Regions from separate parts of the Photobacterium sp. R1 genome, predicted to be linked through region 1. Evidence: predicted binding sites of a transcription regulator. Region 1 holds the regulator's gene; each other region holds the start of a gene.

Region 1 (3,284 bases):
GATTCGCGGCCATAAATCCTGTAATCACCAGACGGTGACCGCTGTGCTGCGCCAGCTCATTCTGAAGCAGCGGCAGGGAACGGCCGCGATCAACCTCCGGCTGAGCTGCCCGTTCGGCCCGAAGGAAGAGTCGTGAGTCCAGTGCCCGTGCCGCCATTGCTTTCTGAGACAACAACGCAGCCAGCAACCGGGATGACCACAGCTCGCCGTGACCCAGTACCCAGGCCTGTCTGGCCGGGGTCATATCACTGCCGGAAAGCTGGCCCAGTGCACTGAATTCCAGATGCAGGGCTGTCAGGAGCTCATCAGCTTCCCCGCCATCCAGCAGCTCCTCAACCAGATGCTGCTGAAAATTCCGCAAGTCCTGCAGGCTCTCATGCGCCAGACGACCATCCTGATTCAGCAGCGACAGCCACTGAATGAGCCGGTTCGTCGTTTTCCCGGCCGCCGAGACCACAATCAGATCTTCTGCATCAGAATACTGCAGCAAAATGTCAGCAACATTCCGGAAGCAACCGGCATCCGCCAGACTGCTGCCGCCGAATTTGTGTAACTGCCGTCCCTGGGTCATGCGCTGATCTCCGCAGCTTTAGCAAAGGCCTGCGCCAGATCGGCAATCAGATCTTCCGCATCTTCCAGTCCCACTGACAAACGCAGCAGGGACGGCAGCAGGCCAGCCTCCAGCTGAGCTTCATCAGACATCGCCCGGTGGGTCATGCTGGCCGGGTGGGCAATCAGACTTTCCGTTCCCCCCAGCGATTCCGCCAGCGAGAAACATTCCAGCGCAGCCACAAAGACTTTCAGCTGCTCCATACTGCCCGTCAGTTCGAAACTCAGCATAGAGCCAAAACCCGCCTGTTGCTTCGCCGCAATGTCATGCCCCGGATGATCAGCGAGACTCGGATGATAAATCTTACCCACCAGCGGCTGGGTCTGCAGATAGGCCAGCAAACGGGCTGAGTTTTCCTCATGCATGCGCATCCGAGGAACCAGAGTCCGGACCCCGCGCAGGGTCAGATACGCATCAAACGGCGCGCCGGTGGCACCGATACAGTTCGCCCACCAGGACAGTTTTTCAGCATGCTCGCTGTCTTTGGCAATCAGCACCCCGCCCACAACATCGGAGTGACCATTGATGTACTTGGTTGTCGAATGCACGACGAAGTCCGCGCCCAGCGCAATCGGCTGTTGCAGGGCCGGAGACAGGAAAGTGTTATCGACGGCGACCAGCGCGCCAACCGCATGGGCCAGCTCACATAACTGAGCCACATCCACCACACGCAGCAAAGGGTTAGAAGGTGTTTCAACCCAGACCAGCTTCGGTTTTTTTGCCAGTGCCGCAGCCAGCGCCTGGGCGTCGCCCTGATCGACAAACTGCACCTGGAAATCCCCTTTACCGGCCCGGGTATTAAACAAGCGGTAAGTCCCGCCGTAGCAGTCATGCGGTGCCACAACCAGATCTTCCGGTCCCAGCTGGGCGGTCGCCAGCAGGTTGATGGCCGCAGTCCCACAACTGGTCACCACGGCCCCGGCACCGCCTTCCAGGTCTGCCAGCGTATCCGCCAGCAGGTTTCGGGTCGGATTGCCCGAGCGGGAATAATCGTACTGGGGCAACGTCCCGAGTTCAGGAAAGCCATAGGTTGAGGTCAAGTAAATCGGTGGGACCACTGCGCGGAAAGGATGATCCGTTTCAATGCCGCTGCGTACAGCGATTGTTGCTGTTTTCTTGTCGCTCATCTTCTAGCTTCCTTGTTCTTTGGGGTGGCCGGGGCCGACGGTCATCAAATTCCCACAACCTTAGCTATATTTAAAAAAGACGTCAACACCTCTAGACGTCCATATGTCTTTGCTTGTGGCAGTAAATCCCGCTAAAATTCCCCCATACAATATTTCAAAACCCTATATCGCTGAGAAGGTAAACAATGGCAAAGTGGAACGGTGAGTACATCAGCCCTTATGCGGAACATGGCAAGAAAAATGAGCAGGTCAAAAAAATCACTGTCTCTATCCCATTAAAGGTTCTGAAGATCCTCACGGATGAACGCACCCGTCGTCAGGTGAACAACCTGCGGCATGCCACCAACAGCGAACTGCTGTGTGAAGCATTTCTCCATGCTTATACCGGTCAGCCATTACCAACCGATGACGACATCCGGAAGGACCGTCCAGACGATCTGCCTGCAGAAGCAAAGGCCATCATGGAAAGCCTGGGCATCGAATACGAAGACATTAACGAATAAAAAAGATAGTCGGCCGAAGTAAAAAAAAACCAGCCTGACGGCTGGTTTTCAATGCAAAACGCAAAATGATGTCTCTTTACACTTCCATGTAACCCACAGGCATTTCGATGCGGGCAACGCCTGACTCTACCGCAGCAACAGCGACCGCTTTCGCAACGCGAGGCAGCAAACGCGGATCCATTGGCTTAGGAATAATATAGTCAGGACCGAACTCCAATTTCTCAACACCAGCCGCCTTGGCCACTTCCGCCGGAACCTTTTCTTTCGCCAGTTCACGGATGGCATGAACCGCAGCCAGTTTCATCTCGTCATTAATCTCGCTGGCACGCACATCCAACGCACCGCGGAAAATGAACGGGAAACAAATCACGTTGTTCACCTGGTTCGGATAATCCGAACGGCCGGTCCCCATGATGAGATCATCACGCACGGCATGAGCCAGCTCCGGCTTAATTTCCGGATCCGGGTTAGAACAGGCAAACACAACAGGCTTTTCAGCCATCAGCTTCAGTGCTTCAGCAGACAGCAGATCCGGACCAGACACGCCCACAAAAATGTCAGCACCCTCAATCACGTCTTCCAGAGTACGCTTGTCGGTATTGTTAGCAAACAGCTGCTTGTATTCGTTAATGTCGTCACGACGGGTGTGGATCACACCTTTACGGTCCAGCATGTAGATCTTTTCACGCTGGGCACCACACTTAATCAGCAGTTCCATACAGGCAACTGCCGCCGCGCCCGCACCCAGACAGACGATCACCGCTTCATTGATATCTTTGCCCTGCAGTTCCAGTGCATTGAGCATCCCGGCTGCAGTTACAATTGCGGTACCGTGCTGGTCATCATGGAAGACCGGCACCTGGCAACGTTCAATCAGACGCTTTTCAATCTCAAAACAGTCAGGTGCTTTGATATCTTCCAGGTTGATCCCGCCGAAGGTGTCGGCAATGTTTGCGACCGTATCGACAAACTCGTCGATGGTGCGGTGTTTAACTTCGATATCAATCGAATCCAGGCCCGCGAAACGCTTGAACAGCAGCGCCT
Region 2 (3,284 bases), on a different contig from region 1:
CAGAATCACCAGCATGACCACGGTAATCATCATGACGGTGCCGTCAAAGCGCTGATAACCGTAACGGATACCGACATCGCCCAGACCGCCGCCGCCGACGGTACCGGCCATGGCCGAATAACTCACCAGCGTGACCAGCGTAATGGTGACTGCGTTGATAATGCCCGGCAGGGCTTCCGGCAGCAGCACCTTGCGGATAATCTGGGTCGGGGTGGCGCCCATGGCTTGCGCAGCTTCAACCAGCCCGCTCGGTACCTCCAGCAGCGCGCCTTCAACCAGGCGGGCAATGAAAGGAATTGCGCCGACGGTCAACGGGACGATTGCCGCAGCGGTGCCGATTGAGCTGCCCACCACAAAGCGGGTAAAGGGGATAATAGCAACCAGCAGGATAATAAACGGGATCGAGCGGCCAATATTGACGACCGTGCCCAAGGCTTTGTTCAGGCCTGGATTTGCCATCAGACCTTTGGGTTTGGTCAGATGCAGGGCAACACCCAGCGGAATACCAATCGCGAAGCCAATCACACCGGAGGCAAACACCATCATCAGGGTTTCACCCAGAGCTTCCGTTAAAAGACCGACCAGACGTTCGTTGGTTTGCCACCAGGCGGCGATAGAATCAAGCAACATAACCCAGCACCTCTACATTAACTTTATGTTCGCGAAGGAAAGCGATGGCTTGTTGTGTCGCTTCCTCTGTTCCGAAAAATTCTGCCAGCATCAAGCCAAACTTCACGCCGCCGGCGTAGTCCATGTCGGCACTCAGAATGTTGGCATCAATACCAAACTGGCGTGACACCTGGCTGAGCAGGGGGGCATCCACGGAGGCGCCGGTAAATTCAAGGCGAATCAGCGGATAGTTGCTTTCCGTGCGGGTGCTCTCCAGTCGTGCTTGATAGTCTTCCGGAATGGAAAGATCCAGGGTTGCGCGAATGAACTCACGTGCCAGTTCTGTTTTCGGATGAGCGAAAATATCGCCGACCGGGCCTTTTTCAACCAATTCGCCCTGACCAATAATGGCCACTTCAGAGCAGATGCTTTTCACCACATCCATTTCATGGGTGATCAGCAAAATGGTCAGGTTCAGTTTGCTGTTGATTTCTTTCAGCAGTTCCAGAATTGATTGGGTGGTGGCCGGGTCCAATGCGCTGGTGGCTTCATCACACAGCAGGACTTTCGGGTCTGAAGCCAGTGCCCGCGCAATCGCCACACGCTGTTTCTGACCGCCGCTCAGATTCGACGGATAAGCATGGTGTTTGTCGGCCAGGCCAACCAGTTGCAGCAGTTCGGAGACTTTTCGTTGGATTTCGGTTTTATCTGTGCCGGACAGCTCCAGTGGCAGAGCCACGTTGTCAAAAACAGTCCGCGAAGACAATAGATTGAAATGCTGGAAAATCATGCCGATTTTACGGCGGGCCAGCGTCAGTTCCTGGCTGGAGAGTTGTGTCAGGTCGACTCCGTCGACAATCACATGGCCGGAAGTTGGCTTTTCCAGCAAATTGACGCAACGGATCAGAGTACTTTTACCGGCACCGGACGCACCGATCACGCCGAAAATGGTTCCTTCCCCGATACTGAGATTGATATCGCGCAGGGCGTGGATGTCTTTATCCCCGACCTTGAAGACTTTATTGACCCTGTTGATTTCTATCATTCTGTGTCCTGCTACTACTTTTGACGTGCCAGAAAATGTGTATCCAGCATAGCGTTGCGGTCATTACTTCGCCTGTTTTAGTGATTTTGTATGCTGAATTGGCGCATGACCTTGTTATTTGTTTGTGTTCGCGGATTTTTTCCGTGCCTTCTGTTGCCTGATGCTAGGGTGTCTAGATGGCTAAGTCAATAGATATTTTTACGTCTAGACGTCCAAATGAGGTTTTTCAGACGTTGAGCTGAAATCTGTTCGCGAAACCGGTTTGTGTCCTGATGCGGATTAAGAGATGAATCCGGCTGGCAGCCATGCCATAATTTAGTCAATTTTGGTTTCGAGATTTAGGTGGTCGCTTGGCTAAGCCTGCTGTGTTTATCGATCGTGATGGCGTGATTAATGTTGATCATGGTTATGTTCATACCGTGGATGACTTTGAATATATTGAAGGTGTGTTTGACGCCTGTAAGCAGCTCAAAGAAATGGGATATCTTCTGGTACTGGTGACCAATCAGGCTGGTATTGCCAAAGGGATGTACACGGAAGATGAATTTCTGAGTCTGACAGAGTGGATGGACTGGAACTTTGTCGATAATGGTGTGGAGTTTGACGGAATTTATTATTGCCCGCATCATCCGAGTGAGGGGCAGGGTGATTACCTGCAGGACTGTAATTGCCGCAAACCGAAACCGGGAATGTTTATCTCTGCCCGCGATTTTCTGAAGATTGATATGGCGCGTTCAGTCATGATCGGTGATAAAACCGATGACATGAAAGCGGCTGAAGCGGCAGAGGTCGGCACGAAGATTCTGGTCCGTACCGGTAAGCCGGTGACTGAAGCCGGAGAAGCGCTGGCCACTGTGGTGCTGGATAGTGTTGCTGATGTGCCGAAATGGCTGGCGTCTGTGAAATAAACAAGTTCGTGATGCATTTTTCTGAGCAGGCCAACGGCCTGCTTTTTTTATGTCTCGGAATCGGCGGCAATCGAACCAGTGAAATAGCTTCAGAGTATTTGAACAGAACCATTCAGTCTGAGCTTTCATGTTTTGTATTGTCGGTTCTACTGAACCGACGTTATTCATCTGTCTCAACCTGAATGATCCGGGGAGGTGCTGATTTTGATTGTTGATTCATAACATTAATGAGATTAAGTTGAACATTCCGTTTGGTGAAAGAGGCGATTGGATTGCTCTCGTCTGACGGATAGCAAATTTGGACTGGTGCTATACTGCGATTGAAAGGAATTGTGGCAATGACAGGGAGTCATGGAAGCGGATGTTGTCGTATTTTTTGCGCCGCTTGGCGTTAGTGGTCCCTACTTTTATCGGGATAACTGTACTGATCTTTACGCTGACCCGGTTTGTGCCGGGCGGACCCGTCGAGCGGATGCTGGCGAATATTCAGGCCCAGCAAGGGATGTCATCGTCACCGTCCATGGCCGGGGAGAGTAATGCGCTTTCTGAAGAGCAACTGGCAGAACTGAATGCTTTCTACGGGCTGGATAAACCGGTTTTTGAAGCCTACAGTGAGTGGCTGACAAAACTGGTGCAACTGGACTTCGGTTTATCAACCCGTTACTACGAACCGGTCTGGGACATGATTATGGAACGCCTGCCGATTTCTTTGTTTTACGGCG
Region 3 (3,284 bases), on a different contig from region 1:
TGACACCATGGCATGCGGCAGGGTACGCTTGATATCCCCGACGGCTTCAATGAAATCCACGGCGTAGTTATTGTGCTCTTCAATTCCTGTCGCGACCGCAAAGATATTCGGGTCAAAAATAATATCTTCCGGCGGGAAACCCACTTCATCGACCAGCACACGATACGCATTGGTACAGATTTCGATCTTCCGCTCACGGGTATCCGCCTGACCCACCTCATCGAACGCCATGACGATCACCGCCGCACCGTAGCGACGGATTAATTTAGCCTGCTCAACAAATTTCTCTTTGCCTTCCTTGAGTGAGATTGAGTTAACAATCGGCTTACCCTGAACACATTTCAGACCCGCTTCAAGGATTTCCCACTTAGACGAGTCAATCATAATGGGGACGCGGGAAATTTCCGGTTCAGAGGCACACAGGTTCAGAAACCGCACCATGGCAGCTTCCGCATCCAGCATACCTTCGTCCATATTGATATCGATGATCTGCGCACCAGCCTCTACCTGCTGACGCGCCACTTCCAGTGCCTCGTCATAAAGTTCTTCTTTGATCAGACGGCGGAATCGGGCCGAACCAGTCACATTGGTACGCTCGCCGACATTGACGAACAGAGTTTCTTTTTCGATGGTCAGGGGTTCCAGACCAGACAACCGGCAGGCCACGGGTAATTCAGGCAACTTCCTTGGCGGAATATTTGCCGTCACACGGGCCATTTCACGAATGTGCTCAGGTGTGGTCCCGCAGCAGCCCCCCACCAGATTGAGGAAACCGGACTCCGCCCATTCCCGGATATGCTCGGCCATCTCATCTGCTTCCAGGTCATATTCCCCAAAGGCGTTTGGCAGACCGGCGTTTGGGTGTGCTGAGACAGCACATTCAGAGATCCGAGACAGTTCTTCAACATACTGACGCAGTTCATCCGGGCCCAGTGCGCAGTTCAGACCGAAAGAGAACGGTTTGACGTGCCGGAGTGAGTTATAAAAAGCTTCGGTCGTTTGACCGGACAAGGTACGGCCGGAGGCATCAGTGATCGTCCCGGAAATCATCACCGGCAGACTTTGTCCCAGCGCTTCAAATACCGACTCCACCGCAAAGGCACAGGCTTTTGCATTCAGCGTGTCAAAAATAGTTTCAATCAGAATGATATCGGCACCGCCCTCAATCAAAGCACGGGTCGATTCAGAGTACGCCTCAACCAGCTGGTCAAAGCTTACATTGCGGTATCCCGGATCGTTCACATCCGGAGAAATTGAGCAGGTACGGTTGGTCGGGCCAAGAACACCAGCCACAAAACGCGGTTTGTCCGGTGTTTTTGCGGTCCACTCATCTGCGACCTGACGGGCCAGCCTGGCGGCCGACAGGTTAATTTCGGCACTCAGACTTTCCATATCGTAGTCTGCCATCGCAATTGTGGTGGCATTGAAAGTGTTGGTTTCGAGGATATCGGCCCCGGCCTCAAGGTAAGCAGCGTGAATATCCTTGATCAGCTGCGGCTGAGTCAGGACCAGCAGGTCATTGTTTCCTTTCAGGTCCGAATGCCAGTCGGCAAAACGCTCACCCCGGTAATCCTGCTCATCCAGCTTATAACTCTGGATCATGGTGCCCATCCCGCCATCGATGATCAGGATCTGCTCATTTAATCGCTTGTGTAATAATTCCGTTCCCTTCGACACTGCTTACTTCCTTACACTTAAACTTGTCAGCTGCTATCATCCTATCACAGCCTGATTGGAAATCTAGACGTCTATACATCGTTTGCGCAAACTAATTCTTCACCGATCAGCTCAAAGTTTTTATGGCTATCACAGGCCCGAACATTTATATTCTGTCACAATTTTTGCTTAACACTTTTCCAACAGATGAGGATCAAGGATGTCGGTATACAGTACCCTCTGTTTTCTCGCCGCTGCCGCGATGGCTATTGCATTTATTAATCATAAGATAGGCAAAATGCAAACCACCATTGCCATCACTGCCGGCGCCATTGTTTTATCGCTCGGTATCGTGATTGCGGGTCACAATGGCTGGTTTCACCTGGAAGAAATCGCCGCAGAGCAGTTGGGACAGATCGACTTCGAAAGCTTCTTGCTGAAAGGGATTCTCGGCTTTCTGCTTTTCGCCGGCGGTCTGGGTATCAAGCTGCCTCACCTCGAAGATCAAAAGTGGGAAATTGCCATCCTGGCACTTGGCGCTACCCTGTTTTCCACCTTTTTTATCGGCGGTGCGCTCTGGTGGATTTGCCAGACCGTGGGCATCCAGTTTGACCTGATCTACTGCCTGCTGTTCGGTGCACTGATTTCGCCGACGGACCCGATTGCTGTGCTTGCAATTGTTAAAAAATTGCATGCGCCTCGCCGGATTTCAACTCAGATCGAAGGCGAGTCGCTCTTCAACGATGGTTTCGGTCTGGTCATTTTTGTCACCCTGTTCACCATCGCTTTTGGTGATGAGGCACCAACCGTGCTGGGCGTTGGCCACCTGTTCTTACAGGAAGCCATCGGCGGAATCACTTACGGTTTTGTTTTAGGCCTGCTTTTCCACTATCTGATCAGCTCAACCGACGATCACTCCATGGAGTTACTGCTGACTCTGGGTGTCCCGACCGCCGGTTATGCTTTTGCTGATGTCATTCATGTCTCAGGCCCGCTGGCCATGGTTGTTTCCGGCATCATGATCGGCAACTGGACCCGTTATATTGGTTTCTCCAAAGAAAGTGAGGACCACCTGGATCACTTCTGGGAGCTTGTTGATGAATTCCTGAATGGCGTGTTGTTCCTGCTGATCGGTATGAGCATGCTCTCTTTCAGCTTCCACGAAGAAGACTGGACGCTGATGGTCATTGCAGTGCCGCTGGTCCTGCTGGCCCGTTACCTGAGTGTCAAACTCTCTTATGTCGGCTTTAAACGATTCCGGAAGTACAACCCTGAGTCGGTGAAGATCCTAACCTGGGGTGGCCTGCGTGGCGGACTGGCACTGGCCATGGCGATGGCGATTCCGGCTGGTGTCATTGTTATCCCGGAAAAAAATATTGACGTTAAAGAGCTAATTCTGGTGATGACCTATGCGGTTGTGGTGTTCTCGATCCTGATCCAGGGCTCAACCATTACACCAATGATTGAAAAGGCAAAAATCTGGGAAGCTAAACATGGCGGGGACAGCGAGCAGGCTATCGCGTCACATCAGCAGCCGGAAACGAATCCAAAATCTTAACGTTTATCGTCCTTCAAAAAAGACCTGCAATCGCAGGTCTTTTTTTGTTTGTCATCTTGTCGTGAAACAC

What was found. Region 1 encodes MetJ, which represses methionine synthesis genes. Its sites were predicted from a motif close to TTAGACNTNTANANGTCTAA; they were not measured.
Region 2: the regulator MetJ is predicted to act here: its motif matches at 1,851-1,870, upstream of metN (methionine ABC transporter ATP-binding protein MetN).
Region 3: the regulator MetJ is predicted to act here: its motif matches at 1,733-1,752, upstream of metH (methionine synthase).

What each region holds. Positions count from the first base shown of each region.
Region 1 covers NZ_BAAHZP010000008.1:74,818-78,101, forward strand. Annotated here, with positions in the region: gene ACYP03_RS14640 (bifunctional aspartate kinase/homoserine dehydrogenase II) at 1-571, opposite strand, end outside; gene ACYP03_RS14645 (O-succinylhomoserine (thiol)-lyase) at 568-1,737, opposite strand; gene metJ (met regulon transcriptional regulator MetJ) at 1,923-2,240, shown strand; gene ACYP03_RS14655 (malic enzyme-like NAD(P)-binding protein) at 2,317-3,284, opposite strand, start outside.
Region 2 covers NZ_BAAHZP010000020.1:5,623-8,906, reverse strand. Annotated here, with positions in the region: gene ACYP03_RS21980 (methionine ABC transporter permease) at 1-630, opposite strand, end outside; gene metN (methionine ABC transporter ATP-binding protein MetN) at 620-1,654, opposite strand; gene gmhB (D-glycero-beta-D-manno-heptose 1,7-bisphosphate 7-phosphatase) at 2,005-2,562, shown strand; gene ACYP03_RS21965 (ABC transporter permease subunit) at 2,924-3,284, shown strand, end outside.
Region 3 covers NZ_BAAHZP010000011.1:1,791-5,074, reverse strand. Annotated here, with positions in the region: gene metH (methionine synthase) at 1-1,677, opposite strand, end outside; gene ACYP03_RS17250 (cation:proton antiporter) at 1,877-3,214, shown strand.